Rhodopseudomonas palustris: one gene and its partner. The protein of the gene in region 2 interacts with the protein of the main gene of each other region in a pairwise test. Links are inferred from orthologs where the notes say so. Each region holds a gene or a part of one and is shown on either strand. Other genes may lie near its edges.

Region 1 (7,616 bases), 3.2 Mb from region 2 along the record:
GCACCATCTCCTAGGGAGAAACACGAGGACCGGATGCGGCTACAACTCGGCGTGGCGAAGTTCTGCCTTGCAATCAGCGCTGTGGCGCTGGTCGCCGCATGGCCGCACGCCCGGTACAGTGCCAAACTGATCGCCGCTCAGGATGATCCGGCGAGCTTGTCGGATCTGCAGATCGCGGAGGCTTTGTGGCGAGATCAGGGCATGATCCCGCGACAGATCGAGGCTGCACTCGCCGCGGGTGATGCTGATCTCGCGCGCAGCCTGGTCGAACTGGCCAGCGCGCATCGGGTCGCGTTGGCTGACGAACTGACACGGCGCGTCGATGATGCGGTCGCTGCGGATCGTGCGCCTGCGCAGGTGGCGACACGGTTCGCGACCGGTCTCGTCACCGGCCAGGCCGACGATCTCGCAGGGCTGTCCGGCACGATCACGGGCGATCTGTTCGTGTTCGGCGATATCCGCGACGTGATCCGCGAGGGCAAACATCTGGCGACCGGGGAGGCTGCTGATCATCTGGTGCTCGGGCTCGCGGCCGCGGGCATTGCAGTGACCGCTGCGACTTATGTCAGCGTCGGCGCAGCGGCGCCGGCGCGGGCCGGGCTGACCCTGGTGAAGGATGCGCGCAAGGTCGGACGTATCAGCGAGGGCCTTGCGAAATGGGCCGGTCGTTCGGCTCGCGAAGTGGTCGATGCGCCGGCGCTGCAACGTGCCGTCGCTGATGCGTCGCTGCTTCGCCCGGCGCAGACGCTCGATGCGGTGAAGGCTGCAGTCCGCACCGAGAAAGCCGGCGGTTTGATGCGGTTCGCCAAGGATGTCGGCAGGATCGGCGAGAAGGCCGGCACGCGCGGCGCGTTCGATGCGCTTAAGGTTGCCGAAAATCCGAAGGATGTGGCGCGGGCCGCGAAACTTGCCGAAGCGAAAGGTGGTCAGACTCGTGCGATCATCAAGCTGCTCGGGCGTGGCGCTTTGCTGCTCACGACCGGCCTGTGGAATTTCGCCTCGTGGATCTTCAGTGCGCTGATGATGCTGATCGGCTTCGTTACCTCGCTGAAGGCCGGCACCGAGCGGCTGACGCAACGCTGGCTCGATCGCCGCAAACGTAAGGCGGCCAAACGCGCGCTTGCCGCAACCAGACAGCCGCAGCCGTCCCTCGGCGCGGCATCTGCCACGGCCGAGGCATAGTGCGAGCGGTGCAGGAATGATAGAGTTCGATGCTGTTCGTTACGCTTACGCGGATCGTGGCCATGCTGGTTCGCCGACGCGGCGGATCGTGTGGCTCGGCTGCGCCCGCCCCCGGGCCTGACGAAGTAATCCTCCACGCTTATTCCCATTATCAACGACGGATACCTGATGCCGAGCTTTGATCACGCCGGAGTCAACATCGCTTACCTCGACGAAGGCGAGGGCGAGCCCATTTTGCTCATTCACGGCTTCGCATCGAACAAGAACGTCAACTGGGTGTATCCGTCCTGGCTGTCGGAATTGAAGCGCGCCGGGCGCCGGGTCATCGCGATCGACAATCGCGGTCACGGCGAGTCCAGCAAGCTGTACGATCCGAACGACTACACGCTCGAGGCGATGGCCTCCGACGCGGTGGCCCTGATGGATCATCTTAGCATCGCGCGCGCCGACGTCATGGGCTATTCGATGGGCGCGCGGATCGGCGCCAATCTCGCTCGGTGGCAGGAGCAGCGGGTCCGCTCGCTCGTGCTCGGCGGTCTCGGCATGGGGCTCCTCAGCAACGAAGGGCGTCCCGGTGAAAACGTCGCGCACGCGCTCGAGGCCGACGCGCTCGACGATGTCACCGATCCGGTTGGTCGCACCTTTCGCGCCTTCGCGGATCAGACCCGTTCCGATCGCAAAGCGCTCGCCGCTTGTATGCGCGGATCGCGCGGACTGATGAGCCGCGAGGACGCCGCGCAGATCGCCGTCCCGGTGCTGATCGCGGTCGGCACAGACGACGACGTCGCCGGCTCGGCACACGACCTCGGCGACATCATTCCGGGCTCGGAAGTGCTGGATATCCCGCGCCGCGACCACATGCGCGCGGTCGGCGACAGGGTTTACAAGGAAGGCGTGGTGGATTTCCTGGCGCGGCGCCCGTGACGGCGCCCCGCCGGTCCGGCCTTGATTCCGTCGCCGCAGCCGCCCACTTTGAAAAGGTGAGGGGTTCGCGATGATGGCGCTGGCTCTCGGAATATCGGCTGGCTTCAAGGGTTTAACGATTCTTGGCACGTGCCGAGCCGGCTTCGACAGTCGCCGCGACAGCGCCGCGGCTGGCGTGGTATAGTGTTCTGAACGACCGATCGAGAGAGCCGGCATGGTGATGCATCAGATCAATCCGCAGAGTGCGAACGTGACGGCGCTCGATCCGATCTGGGAGCGGGTGCGGAGCGAAGCCGAAGACATCGTTCGGCGCGAGCCCGAATTGGCCTCCTTCATCTTTGCGAGCGTGCTGCATCATGATCGTCTGGAAGACGCGGTGGTGCATCGCGTCGCCGAGCGGCTCGATCATGCGGCGCTGTCCGGTGATCTGATCCGTCAGACTTACGAAGACGCCCTGCGCGATCAGCCGGACATCGGCAACGCGTTTCGTGCCGATATGGTGGCGGTGTTCGATCGCGATCCGGCGACGTCGCGCTTCATCGATCCGCTGCTGTACTACAAGGGCTTCCACGCCATTCAGACGCATCGTTTGGCGCACTGGCTGTTCGGCAAGGGGCGCAAGGATTTCGCGCTGTATCTGCAGAGCCGGGCGTCGGCGGTGTTTCAGACCGACATCAATCCGGCAGCGAAGATCGGCCGCGGCATCTTCCTGGATCATGCCACCGGTCTGGTGGTCGGTGAAACCGCAGTGATCGACGACGACGTTTCGATCCTGCACGGCGTCACGCTCGGCGGCACCGGCAAGGAGCACGAGGATCGCCATCCGAAGATCCGGCGCGGCGTGATGATCGGCGCCGGCGCCAAGATTCTCGGCAACATCGAAGTCGGACACTGCGCGCGCATCGCCGCGGGGTCGGTGGTGCTGAAGTCGGTGCCGCACAACATGACCGTCGCCGGTGTGCCGGCCAAGGTGGTGGGGGAGGCCGGCTGCGCCGAGCCGTCACGCACCATGGATCAGATGATCAACGCGATTGGTCTCTGATCGGTCGAATTGCCATCGGCCTCGATTGCGGTTCGCAACTCGCCGCGAGGGGTTGCGGCAGCGGCCGTGAGAAAGTACTGACGGCGACCCCGGCCATGGCCGGTCGCGCGACGAAACGAATACCGTCGGCGCTGCGTCAGCCATCGCCCAGATGAATTGGAGATTACCGTGGACGTTCAGGAAGTCAGAAAACTCGATGCCTATCTCAAGCGGGTGTTCGGCAATCCGAAAATCCGCGTGGTGCCGCGCCCGAAGAAGGAAGATTCGGCCGAGGTCTATATCGGCGAGGAGTTCATCGGCGTGCTGTTCGTCGACGACGAAGACGACGATCGCTCGTTCCAGTTCCAGATGGCGATCCTGGAAGACGACCTGGCCGACGTCGAGTAACCGGATCTATCGCCTCAGCCGCGCACATGCATCTGCGCGGCGAGCTGCGAGATCGCTTGCGCGACGTTCCGCCACTCGGTCAGCCATTGTCGCGGAAACCTGAAGGTGAGGTCGGCGCCTTCGATCCGCATTTCGCTGAGGCACATTCCCGGCGTTTGCCGATCTCGCGTGCAGCGCGCGGCCAGTTCAGGCTGCTCCGTAGCTACGAACAGATCCTCGTTCGCGTAAGGTGAGCCTTCCAGGAACGGGCGCATTGTCAGCCCATCCGTGGTCTGCGGAGCGACCGGCGCGAGATAGCGGGGATAGATCGTGCGCAGCCGTGTCTCAGGCGCCAGCGTGTCCTGGTGTGCGGCGATCGAGACGAAAATCCGATCAATCGGCTGAAATTCGGCGATTTCCTCTGCCGTCTTATGCGTAGCGCGCTCTGGCGGCAGCAGTGACGGATACAGGAACGCGAGGTCGACGCGCTCCTGCGGCCCGGAGCGGCGTTGATACTTCACCCGAAATGCCTTGGTCGGCACATTGAACAGCGTGTCACCAATCGTCACCGGGGTGCGATCCGGATCACCGACCGTCTGCACGTGCCAAGTCGGCCACAGCAGATAGGCAACAGCCGCAATCGAGGCCGCGCCGATCGCACCGCCGATCATCAACGGGACGCGGGAATGATTGCGCCGGGCGCGGGAATCGCGCGGACGGCCCGGAAGCGACGATACCAAAGTCATGACAACGCAGACATCCGACACCACGAATCAGTTGGACTATGCCACGCGGCGAATCGGTCCCGAACGGGATTGTGCGGCGCACGTGAGTAATTCTTCTTCGGCGCGTTAACCTTTTCTTAAGGCTGTCGTGGCGCCCGTCGTCGATTTTTGCGACACCTTCAGCCTACCCATCGAGCTGGGAAGCTGATGTCGCCCGATGCGCTCAACAATCTGTTCTCGCTTCTGATCGGCTTTGCCGTCGCCGGCGCGCTGACCAGCGCCTATCAGGCGATGGCGCAGCGCCCCGCCGGCTTCAGTCTGCTGCAACAGGGCGTGGTCCCGCAGAGCTTTGCGGCACTTCCGTTTCTGATGTTCGCAGCGCCGTTTATCATCATGCGCAACACGCTGACCGGGCCGCGCACCTCCGATCTCCGGCGTGCGCAATTCGTGATGCTGGCGACTCTGCTGGCTGGGTTCTGGAGCCTGATGTCAGGAACCGTGGTTGTGATGGCGTTGCAGGCTCTCGGAGTGTTCACCTGAAAACCATTGCGTCGAGGCCGCTGCATTGTCATGACGGAGCGGACGACAGGAGACAGCGATGGCGATCTACGAACTTGACGGGCAGCGGCCTGATCTTCCGGCAGATGGAAATTACTTCATCGCTGACAGCGCCTCGGTGGTCGGCAAAGTTCGCCTCGGTAGTTCGGTCTCGGTCTGGTTTGGCGCCGTTCTGCGCGGCGACAACGAATGGATCGAGATCGGCGAGGGCTCCAACATTCAGGACGGCACGACTTGCCACACCGATCCGGGGTTTCCGCTCAAGGTCGGCAAAGGCTGCACCATCGGCCACAACGTCATCCTGCACGGCTGCACCATCGGGGACAGCGTTTTGATCGGGATGGGTGCGATCGTGATGAATGGCGCCAAGCTGGCGCGTGGCTGCGTTGTCGGGGCAGGCGCTGTGGTCACTGAAGGCAAGTCGTTTCCAGAGAACTCTCTGATTCTCGGGGCGCCGGCCAAGGTCGCGCGGACGCTTTCCCCCGAACAGGTCCTAGCGATGCTGGCAGGCGCTGGCTTTTATGTCGCCAACGGCCAGCGCTACGCCAAGGGGCTTAAGAAGATCGGGTGAGCAGAGCCGCGGCCCTCGCGGCCGGCTTCCGTCAGGTTCCTTCGGACTCGTTCGCTTCGATTGCGGTCGCGACGCGCTCATGACCGGCCGCCCACAGCGCGTGTTCTTCGCTGCCCTCGTGATAGGGATTGGATTCGGCGGGAATGCTCTGGCGCGCTGCGCGTTCGCCCAGCGTGAACGGATCCGGGTCGGCGGACATCGGCTGCTCCTTAATGTTTGCGATGCAGAGCCGGCGCTACGCTCTTGCGCAGCGCATCCTTCAAGTCGATCGGCACGCCGTGCTTCTTCAGAAGGTCGGCGAACGCCTCGTCGGCGAGCTCTTGGAGTGTCGCCATCCGATCGCGGCCGAGCTGTGTAAGTTTGTCGAGCGTGTCGTCGTCAAAGCCGATCAGCTTGCGCATCGCGTAGTCTCCGCGACGACAAGTTCCAAGGCAAGAAAACGTTCCGGAAGACAAAGGGACGGCGTCCGGGATTCGTTAGCAGGCCGGGTAAGACTTGATGAGGTTATCCAAACGCGGAGCAAGCTCGACGCGCTGGATTAAGACCTCCAAAAAAGGAAAACCTCCGGCGGGGCATCGCCGGAGGTTCCTTGGAGGTTTACAAGTTCCTTTCGTGTTAGCTTAGAAGGTGCGCTGGACGCGGAACGCGCCAGTCCACGTTCCCTGATCCTTGAGTTCATACGCCACCGCCGGCTTGGCGTTACTAACCGCGCCTGGGGTGATGGTGCCGGTGCTCTTCTGATCAAGGAAAGTGTAAATGACTTCACCCGAGAACGTGAGGTTCTTCACCGGAGTCCAACGAGTCACGGTACCGATCTGAGCGATGTTGAAGCTCGGGTCGCAGACACCCGTGTAAGTCACGTTTGCGGCGAGAGTGACGCCAGGAACGCGACCACAGATCAGATCCTTGGCGCCGCCGCTCCACGAGAAGTTAGTGTAGGAACCGAACACCGATGTCGACCAGTTCGGGTTCCAATTGTGGTTGAACGCACCACGAACGCCCCAGACGGACGACTTCTGGATGTCCGTCGAATTGCCAAACACACCGTCTCCCGAGAATCCGAGAGCCACGCTCTGGTAGGCAAGACCCGAACTGCCGTACATCGCAAAGTTGTTTGGGCTGGTACCACCAATCACGTAGCGGCTCGCGCCGTCCGCGTAAGTGGCGCTCAAGTTCAAGCTATCGCCAGCGCCCGTGGGCAAGTTCTTGAGCGACAAAGCGGCCTGAACGGCGTAGCCCCACTTGTCGTCCGGGTGTCCAAGAGTCTCAGACGCCGAACCGGTCGAGCTAGAAGTGTAGTAGCTGGCGCGAATCTGATGCGCAGCAGCCGACACTTGGAAGAGGCCCCAGGCCTGATCGACGCGCACCTGACCGACGATGTCGGGGATCTGCACGCCGCCATACGAGTTTACGCCCGGAACGCCGCCCATGTAGGCCACGGCCGAATTATTAACGCCAAGCGTCGGCGTGGCCGAAGCATTGAACGTCTGAGCTGCGATCGCGCTGACGTTGTACAGACCGCCCTGATTATAGGACGACGGATCTTCCAACGACACGGACGCGGTAACGCCGTTGCCGAACTGAGCAGTGTAGGCAACTTGGTTGATGCCGGTCGAATCGTCGTAGCCGCCGATCAGGTTGGAGGTGATGTTACCTGGCGAGCCACTCCACGGGGTGTCGAACTGCGACACGGCCTTACCAAAGGTGAAGCCCGCGAACTGGATGAAGGCAAAGTAGACGCCGACGCTGCCGTTGGCAGTGGTGTCGCTGCCGCTGGTCCAGGTGAACACCGAGTCGAAGTAGGTGCGAACAACACCGTATTCGGTTGCGGTGCGGGTATCGATATTAAGGTCCGCGCGGGACCGGAAGATCGCGTCGTTCTGCAGACGAGTGTTGTAGCCGGCAGCGCCGTTCCAGGCCGGGGTCCCCGTCATGCCCGAGGCATTGACCGCGACTTCGCCACGCACATAGCCGCCGAGCTTGATGCAGGTGTCGGTGCCCGGGATGTAGTAAAAGCCTGCGCCGTACAGCGAGCAGACCTTCACGTATTCGACCGCCTTGGCCTTCAGCGGAAGATCGGCCGCCTGCGCACCAGCGGTGGCGACGAGGAGCGCCGCACCACCGAGCATAAGGCTCTTCGCAAAATTCATCGTAAACCTCCAAGTTTGCCTTCGAAGGGCATGCCGACCGGTGTTGTGTGCCGGTACCGGCCCGCCCGTGAACCCGACTGCTCGTTGCCAGAGCATGA
Region 2 (7,768 bases):
GCCTTGCCGGTATTTCGTTCGGCAACTTCCTGATCAAGCAGGTAGTCGAGGAGATCAAGCGCGAGCTGCCGAACGTGCAGACGTTCGTGACGCTGTCGCCGGTGCCGGGCTTTGCGAAGTGGCTGAAGCGCGAGCGCGACAATCCGGACTCCACGCTGCTCGATGCTTCCGCGCGCACCGCGCTCGAAGCGCTGGATACGCCAAACTGGTTCGACGATGCCGACACCGCCGACCGGCTGAAGCCGATCGTGCTGCAGCTCGCCGCCGCTTACTTCCTGCAGGCCAAGGGGCCGAACGGCCGGCCGCTCGATCCGGTGGCGCGCTTCCACCTCGGCAACGGCGCGCGGCTCGACCGGCTGAACTTCCTCGGCGATCGGTCGCCGAACGGGATGCGGCAGTCGCACGGGCTGATGGTCAACTACCTATATGCGCTCGGCGACATCGAGGCCAACCACGAGGCGCTGTTCGAACGCGGCCAGATCGCCGCAGCGTCCGCGGTGCGCAAGCTGGTGCCGACCAAGCCGGTGACCAGCGAGCCGCGCAAGGGCAACGCGAAGACCGCCAGCGCCCCGCAGCCCGCGCCGACGGCATGATAAACGACGGCATGCCTGCCGCATCTTACACGGGCCTCACATCGTCATTGCGAGGAGCGACGCGCCGAAGCAATCCACCTCGATCCACTCGGTTCCTGGATTGCTTCGCTTCGCTCGCAATGACGAAGACAACTTGGGAGTGATCCGATGAGCTGGATGCCCACCAACGATCCGGTGCTCGGCGATCCGACCACCTGCGATGCGCTGGAATTGATCATCGTGCCGCGCACCCGAGATCTCGGCGACGGCTTCGCGGTGCGCCGCGCGCTGCCGCACGGCAAGCGCCAGATGGTCGGCCCGTTCATCTTCTTCGATCATTTCGGGCCGGTGCAGTTCATCGCCGGCAAGGGCATGGACGTCCGGCCGCATCCGCATATCGGGCTCGCCACCGTCACCTATCTGTTCGACGGCAAGATCATGCACCGCGACAGCGAGGGCAACATCCAGGAGATCGCGCCCGGCGCGATGAACCTGATGACCGCCGGCCGCGGCATCGCGCATTCCGAGCGGACGCCCGACGTGGAACGGCGCGACGGCCAGTCGATGCTCGGCCTGCAGAGCTGGATCGCGCTGCCGCAGGCTGCCGAAGAGATCGCACCGAGCTTCCAGCATTTCGCCGCAGCGACGCTGCCGATGGTGCAGGACACCGGCTTCACCGCCCGGGTGATCGCCGGCTCGGCGTTCGGCAAGGCCTCGCCGGTGACGATGGTGTCGCCGTGGTTCTATGTCGAGGTCAACGCCAAGGCCGGCACCGCGGTGCCGCTCGACCCCGACCACGAGGAGCGGGCGATCTATGTGGTCGACGGCGAGGTCGAGATCGCCGGCGAGCGCCACGTCGGCCCGACACTGCTGATTTTCTGCCCTGGCGACCGCATCACTGTCCGGGCAAAGACGGACACGCGGATGATGTTCCTCGGCGGCGATGCGCTGGAGGGGCCGCGCCACATCTGGTGGAATTTCGTCTCGTCCAGCAAAGAGCGCATCGAACAAGCCAAACAGGACTGGAAAACCGGCCGTTTCGCCGCAGTCCCGAACGAGAGCGAGTTCATTCCGCTGCCGGAATGATAGACTGCGGGCCCGAAACGATCCCCGCCGCCGGTTGCTCCGGTGGCCGTCTCTGCCTGGAACACCGCCCATGACCACGATGCTCTCGAGCGACCTGCCGCTGACCAAGATCGGCCGCGGCAAGGTGCGCGACATCTATGCCGTCGACGACGACCGGCTGCTGCTCGTCACCACCGACCGGATCAGCGCCTTCGACGTCGTGATGGGCGAGACCATTCCGATGAAGGGCGCGGTCTTGACCCAGGTGAGCGCGTTCTGGTTCGGCCAGCTCGGCGGCGTGGTGCCGCATCACATGATCAGCGCCGATATCGACGAGATCATCGCCGCGGTCCCGGCGCTGCAGGGCCATCGCGCGGCGCTGGCCGGCCGCACCATGCTGTGCCGGCGCACCACCGTGTTCCCGATCGAATGCGTGATCCGCGGCTACATCACCGGCTCGGCCTGGAAGGAGTACGCCGCCTCCGGCACGCTGGCGGGCGAGAAACTGGCCGAAGGGCTGAAGGAGAGCGAGCGGCTGGAGCCGCCGATCTTCTCGCCGGCCACCAAGGCCGAGACCGGTCACGACGAGAACATCACCATCGCGCGGATGCGCGAGATCATCGGCGACGAGGCCGCCTACACGCTCGAGAGCATGACGCGCGCGATCTACACCCAGGGCGAACAGGTCGCCCGCGAGCAGGGCATCATCATCGCCGATACCAAGTTCGAGTTCGGCCGTGACAAGGACGGCCGCATCATCCTGATCGACGAGGTGATGACGCCGGATAGTTCGCGGTTCTGGGCGGCCGATACCTACGCGCCGGGCCGGTCGCAGCCGTCGTTCGATAAGCAGCCGCTGCGCGATTATCTCGATGCCGAACGCCGCGCCGGCCGCTGGAACGGCGAAGCGCCGCCACCGAAGCTGCCCGCCGAGATCGTCGAGGCGACCTCGAAGCGCTATCTCGACGCCTACCGCCGGCTCACCGGCGCCGATCTGGTGGTGACTTAAGTCAGCGCTGCGCCGGATCGCGGGCACACCCGCCATCCGGCATCAGCATCTACACTCTTTCGATCACACGCCTTCGAACAGCACCGTCGACAAATAGCGTTCCGAGAACGACGGAACGATCGCCACGATGGTCTTGCCGGCGTTTTCCGGCCGCTTGCCGAGCTCAATCGCGGCGGCGATCGCCGCGCCCGACGAAATGCCGCCCGGGATACCCTCGTGGCGCGCCAGCGCGCGCGAGGTTTCGATCGCGGTGGCGCTTGGGATCTTGACCACCTCGTCGATCACCGAGCGATCGAGGATGTCCGGCACGAAGCCGGCGCCGATGCCCTGGATCTTGTGCGGGCCGGGCGCGCCGCCCGACAGCACCGGGCTTTCTTCCGGCTCGACCGCCACCACCTTCAGCGACGCCTTGCGCGGCTTCAGCACCTGGCCGACGCCCGAGACGGTGCCGCCGGTGCCGACGCCGGCCACGAAGATATCGACCGCGCCGTCGGTGTCGTTCCAGATCTCTTCCGCGGTGGTGCGGCGATGCACCGCCGGGTTGGCGAGGTTCTTGAACTGCTGCGGCATCACCGCGTTCGGGGTCGCCGCCACCAGTTCTTCGGCCTTGGCGACCGCCCCCTTCATGCCCTTGGCGGCTTCGGTCAGCACCAGTTCGGCGCCGAGGAACGCCAGCATCTTGCGGCGCTCGATCGACATCGATTCCGGCATCACCAACTTCAGCCGGTAGCCCTTGGCGGCCGCCACAAACGCCAACGCAATACCGGTGTTACCGGAGGTCGGCTCGATCAGCACGGTGTCGGGCTTGATGATACCTTCCTGCTCCAGCGCCGCGATCATCGCCGCACCGATACGATCCTTCACGCTGCTCGCCGGATTGAAGTACTCGAGCTTGGCATAGATGGTCGCGTTGACGCCGTGCTGCTGCGGCAGCCGGTTCAGACGTACCAGCGGCGTATCGCCGTAAGCATCGGCGATCGACTCGTACACCCGGCCGCGGCCGGGACGGTGGGCGGGTGCTTCTGCGACGGCTTTGATCGATGCGGTTGCTGCGCTGGACATGACGCCTCCTCACTTAGGTTGGCGGATTTACGGGAACTGTCACTGGGCAATCTGCTAGGCCGCCGCGGCCCCGTCAACGCGGCGGGTAAAAATGGAACAAACACCTCTAAAGCGACGGGTTTCTGGAATACGTCTGCTGCTTATGCGCTCCAGCTTGGGCTGAAATCCCGCCCTGCGGGAGAGACATTTCTGCATCGCCCTTCACAAGCCCGTCACGCTGACTGTAGTATGCCTTCGCATGCTGCTTCGCAGCGTCGATCGACGGGGGTCAGGAGCGTTTCTTGAACGCGCATGTCTCACATGGCGGTTGGCCGGTGCTGGTGCTCAACGCGGACTTCCGGCCGCTCAGCTACTATCCGTTGTCGCTTTGGTCGTGGCAGGACGCGGTCAAAGCGGTGTTCCTTGATCGCGTCAATATTGTCGCCCATTACGACCGCGCGGTGCATAGTCCGAACCACGAGTTTCGGCTTCCCAGCGTCGTCTCTCTGAAATCCTTCGTCAAACCGACCACGCATCCGGCCTTCACCCGGTTCAACGTGTTCCTGCGCGATCGGTTCGTCTGCCAGTATTGCGGCGCCCCCGAAGATCTCACCTTCGATCACATCATCCCGCGCTCCAAGGGCGGCCAGACCACCTGGGAAAACGTCGTCGCCGCCTGCTCGCCGTGCAACTTGCGCAAGGGCAATCTGACGCCCGAACAGGCCAAGATGTTTCCGCGCCAGACCGCATTCGCCCCGACGGTGCATCAGCTCCATCGCAACGGCCGACTGTTCCCGCCGAACTATCTGCACGAGAGCTGGCTCGATTACTTGTACTGGGACACCGAGCTGGATCCGTAGCCCTCGGCCGGACGTCATCTCGTCGCCCCCCGTCATCACACCTGCCCTGCCCGCTTTACACCGCCTCCCGCAGGCTGCACTGCTGCGTTCGAATGCGCGTGCGAACGGATCGGTGATGTCGGGTTTTCTTGTTCTGCTGGTGCTGCTGGCCCTCTGGGTGGGCTGGCGGATGGCGTCCAGGCGGACGGTGCTGCCTTGCCCGTCGGAGATCGCCTGGCTGGTGGAGATGGAGAACCCGCTGGCGCGCGCCACGCGCTCCGAACAGGTCGTGGCTCAATTACAGCTGCGGTCGGGCGACCATGCGATCGACATCGGCTGCGGCCCCGGACGGGTGACGCTTCCGCTGGCGCGCGCTGTCGGACCAGGCGGCCAAGTGACCGCGCTCGACATTCAGGACGGCATGCTGGCGAAGGTGGCCGCCAAGGCTGAGGCCGAAGCGCTGACCAACATCCGCCCGCTCCGCGCCGACGTGCGGCAAGCAGCCGTCGCGGCGGGCTCGCTCGATGCCGCCGTGATGGTGATGGCACTCGGCGAATTTCCGCGCGGCCCCGAAATCTTTCCGTCGGTGCATCGCATGCTGCGCCCCGGCGGCCGACTACTGGTCGCCGAGAGCGTGTTCGATCCGCACTACGTCTCCCGCCGCCGCGTGCGCGAGCGGGTTTCGGCTGCGGGATTTCGGGAGCTGCGCTGCACCGGCAACGCGTTCGGCTACAGCATCACGTTTGAGCGGCCGTAGAGCAGTTCCGCGTCAGATCGAAGCGCCGTCTCGAACCATGCGGTTCTGCAAGCTAACGACCGCTCAGAAGCGCAGTCCTGATTCTGTCGAAGCCAGACATACGCTAGCCGCCAGCGACGTGACGTCCGGCGCGGCTCGTTGCAGAGCCGCAGCGTCAATGGCAGGTCGGCAGGTGCACGATCCACGGTTCGTCGAACACGTGCTCTTCCAGATTCACGCCCGGCCCGCTGCGGTCGATCACCACGAAATCCTGCGCGGCGCCGAACGGCGTCAGCACGCTGTGCCAGATGTTGCGGGCGTAGCAGATGCCCTGATGCGGGGCGGTGACGAAGGCCTGCGGCGCGCCGGGCTTGCCGGCTTCATCCGGGCAGACCACCACCAGAAACGGCGCGGTGTTCAGCGGCACGAACGCCTGGGCGCCGAGCGGATGGCGCTCGACCAGGTTGAGCCAGAGCGGCATCGCGTAAGGCTGCGCCTCGACCAAGCCGACCACCACGCGCGCGCCGTCGCCGATCACCTCGATCTCGGCGAGGTCGTGGAAGCGCCTTGCCATGCCGGCATTCATCGGACGCGAAGAGGCCTGCGCCGTATCGATCACCTGCCCGAACGGCGCGAACGCCGCCGCCGTCAGCGGCTGCGCCACGATTTTTCGCGCGGTCGCAGTCATCGTCCGAGCCCGCGGCGGCCGAGCGCCGGGTGACGGTTGACGTCCTTGTACAGCAGATAGCGGAAGCGGCCGGGACCGCCGGCGTAGCAGGCCTGCGGGCAGAACGCGCGCAGCCACATGAAGTCGCCGGCCTCGACTTCGACCCAGTCGCGGTTGAGCCGATACACCGCCTTGCCTTCGAGCACGAACAGCCCGTGCTCCATCACATGGGTTTCCTCGAACGGAATCGAGGCGCCGGCCTGCAACGTGACGATGTTGACGTGCATGTCGTGGCGCAGATCCTCCGGGGAAACGAACCGCGTCGTCGCCCAGGTGCCGCCGGTGCCGGTCATGCCGGCGGGCTCGATCTCGGGCTCATGGGTGACGAAGGCATCCGGCGCAGCAAGACCATGGACAGGTTCGTAGGCCTTGCGAATCCAGTGGAAGCGCGCCGGCTCGGAGCCAGCGTTATGCAACCGCCAGCCGCAGCCGGGCGGCAGATAGGCGTAGCTGCCGGGGCGCAGCGCGTGGCACTTGCCGCCGAGCTCGAGGCTCGGCGCGCCGCCGACCACGAAGACGACGCCTTCGCCCTGCGGATCCGGCTCCGGATGGTCGCTGCCGCCGCCGGGCGCGACCTCCACCAGATATTGCGCGAAGGTCTCGGCGAAACCGGACAGCGGCCGCGCCAGAATCCAGACGCGGGTATTGGTCCAGCCGGGCAGCAGGCTGGTGACGATATCGCTCATCACGCCGTGCGGGATCACCGCATAGGCCTCGGTGAACACCGCGCGGCCGGTGTGCAGCGTGCTCTGCGGCGGCAGCCCGCCGCAAGCCGGGTTGTAGATCGGGGCGTTCATCGCGGTCTCCCTGCGTTTCTTGGTATCAGGCTGGGCGGTCAGGCAGAGGCTTCGGCGATCGGCGCGTCGAGGATTGCGGCGGTGTCGGTGGTGACCTCGCCGTTCAGCACGCGTTTTGCCTGGGCGCGGTCGATATCGCCCTCCCATGCGGCGATCACCACGGTCGCTACGCAGTTGCCGACCAGATTGCCGAGTGCCCGGGCAATGCCGACGAACCAGTCGACCGACAGCACCAGCACGAGCCCGATCAGCGGAATATCCGGCACCGCCGACAGCGTCGCGGCCAGCACCACGATCGCCGAGCCGGGAACGCCGTGGGCGCCCTTGGAGGTCAGCAGCGCGATGCCGAGGATCACCAATAGATGGCCGAACGACAGCGGCGTATTGGTGGCCTGGGCGATGAACACCGTCGCCAGCGTCAGATACAGCGAGAACGCATCGAGGTTGAACGAGTAGCCGGTCGGAATCACCAGACCGACCGTGGAGTCCTTGATGCCGAGCCGCTCCAGCTTGCGCATCACCTGCGGCAGCACGCTGTCGGATGAGGCGGTGCCGGCCACCACCGTCAGTTCTTCGCGCAAGTAAGCCAGCAGCTTGAACAGGCTGAAGCCCGCCAGCCGCATGATGCTGCCGAGGATCACGAACACGAACAGCGCGACGCCGGCATAGAACAGGCCGACCAACAGGCCGAGCTGCTTGAGCGAGCCGATTCCGTATTTGGCGACCGTGAACGACACCGCGCCGAGCACGCCGAGCGGCGCCAGCTTGACGATGATGCCGATGATCTTGAACAGCACCTCCGTGATGCGCTCGATGCTGTCGGCCAAGGGCTTGCCCCGCTCGCCGAGCAGCGACAGCCCGGCGCCGAACAGGATCGCGATGATCAGCACCTGCAGCACGTCGCCCTTGGCAAACGCGTCGATGAAGGTGGTGGGCACCAGCCGCATGATGAAGTCGGTGAAGCCGGTGACTTCCTTGACGT

Evidence for each region.
Region 1: the proteins of cysK (region 2) and cysE interact in binary tests that used the Escherichia coli proteins (3 or more experiments, as listed by UniProt). The link is inferred for Rhodopseudomonas palustris from one-to-one orthologs.

Annotation. Positions count from the first base shown.
Region 1 is NZ_CP019966.1:3,768,527-3,776,142, reverse strand. What follows is about bases 1,483-4,234. They hold cysE (serine O-acetyltransferase), read left to right. Parts: upstream 1,483-2,320; coding sequence 2,321-3,148; downstream 3,149-4,234. Other genes in these bases: RPPS3_RS17600 (hypothetical protein), read right to left, coding at 3,550-4,234; RPPS3_RS17605 (DUF3126 family protein), read left to right, coding at 3,317-3,535; RPPS3_RS17615 (alpha/beta fold hydrolase), read left to right, coding at 1,483-2,106. In the rest of the region: RPPS3_RS17620 (hypothetical protein), read left to right, coding at 34-1,182; more of RPPS3_RS17615, read left to right, coding at 1,351-1,482; more of RPPS3_RS17600, read right to left, coding at 4,235-4,260; RPPS3_RS17595 (DUF6949 family protein), read left to right, coding at 4,447-4,779; RPPS3_RS17590 (gamma carbonic anhydrase family protein), read left to right, coding at 4,838-5,368; RPPS3_RS24655 (hypothetical protein), read right to left, coding at 5,400-5,567; RPPS3_RS17585 (hypothetical protein), read right to left, coding at 5,578-5,769; RPPS3_RS17580 (porin), read right to left, coding at 5,989-7,518.
Region 2 is NZ_CP019966.1:610,540-618,307, reverse strand. What follows is about bases 1,710-4,613. They hold cysK (cysteine synthase A), read right to left. Parts: upstream 3,709-4,613; coding sequence 2,710-3,708; downstream 1,710-2,709. Other genes in these bases: RPPS3_RS02895 (HNH endonuclease), read left to right, coding at 3,990-4,547; RPPS3_RS02905 (phosphoribosylaminoimidazolesuccinocarboxamide synthase), read left to right, coding at 1,729-2,646. Also shown: RPPS3_RS02915 (malonyl-CoA decarboxylase), read left to right, coding at 1-593; RPPS3_RS02910 (pirin family protein), read left to right, coding at 741-1,658; RPPS3_RS02890 (class I SAM-dependent methyltransferase), read left to right, coding at 4,663-5,283; RPPS3_RS02885 (ureidoglycolate lyase), read right to left, coding at 5,438-5,950; RPPS3_RS02880 (bifunctional allantoicase/(S)-ureidoglycine aminohydrolase), read right to left, coding at 5,947-6,786; RPPS3_RS02875 (dicarboxylate/amino acid:cation symporter), read right to left, coding at 6,825-7,768.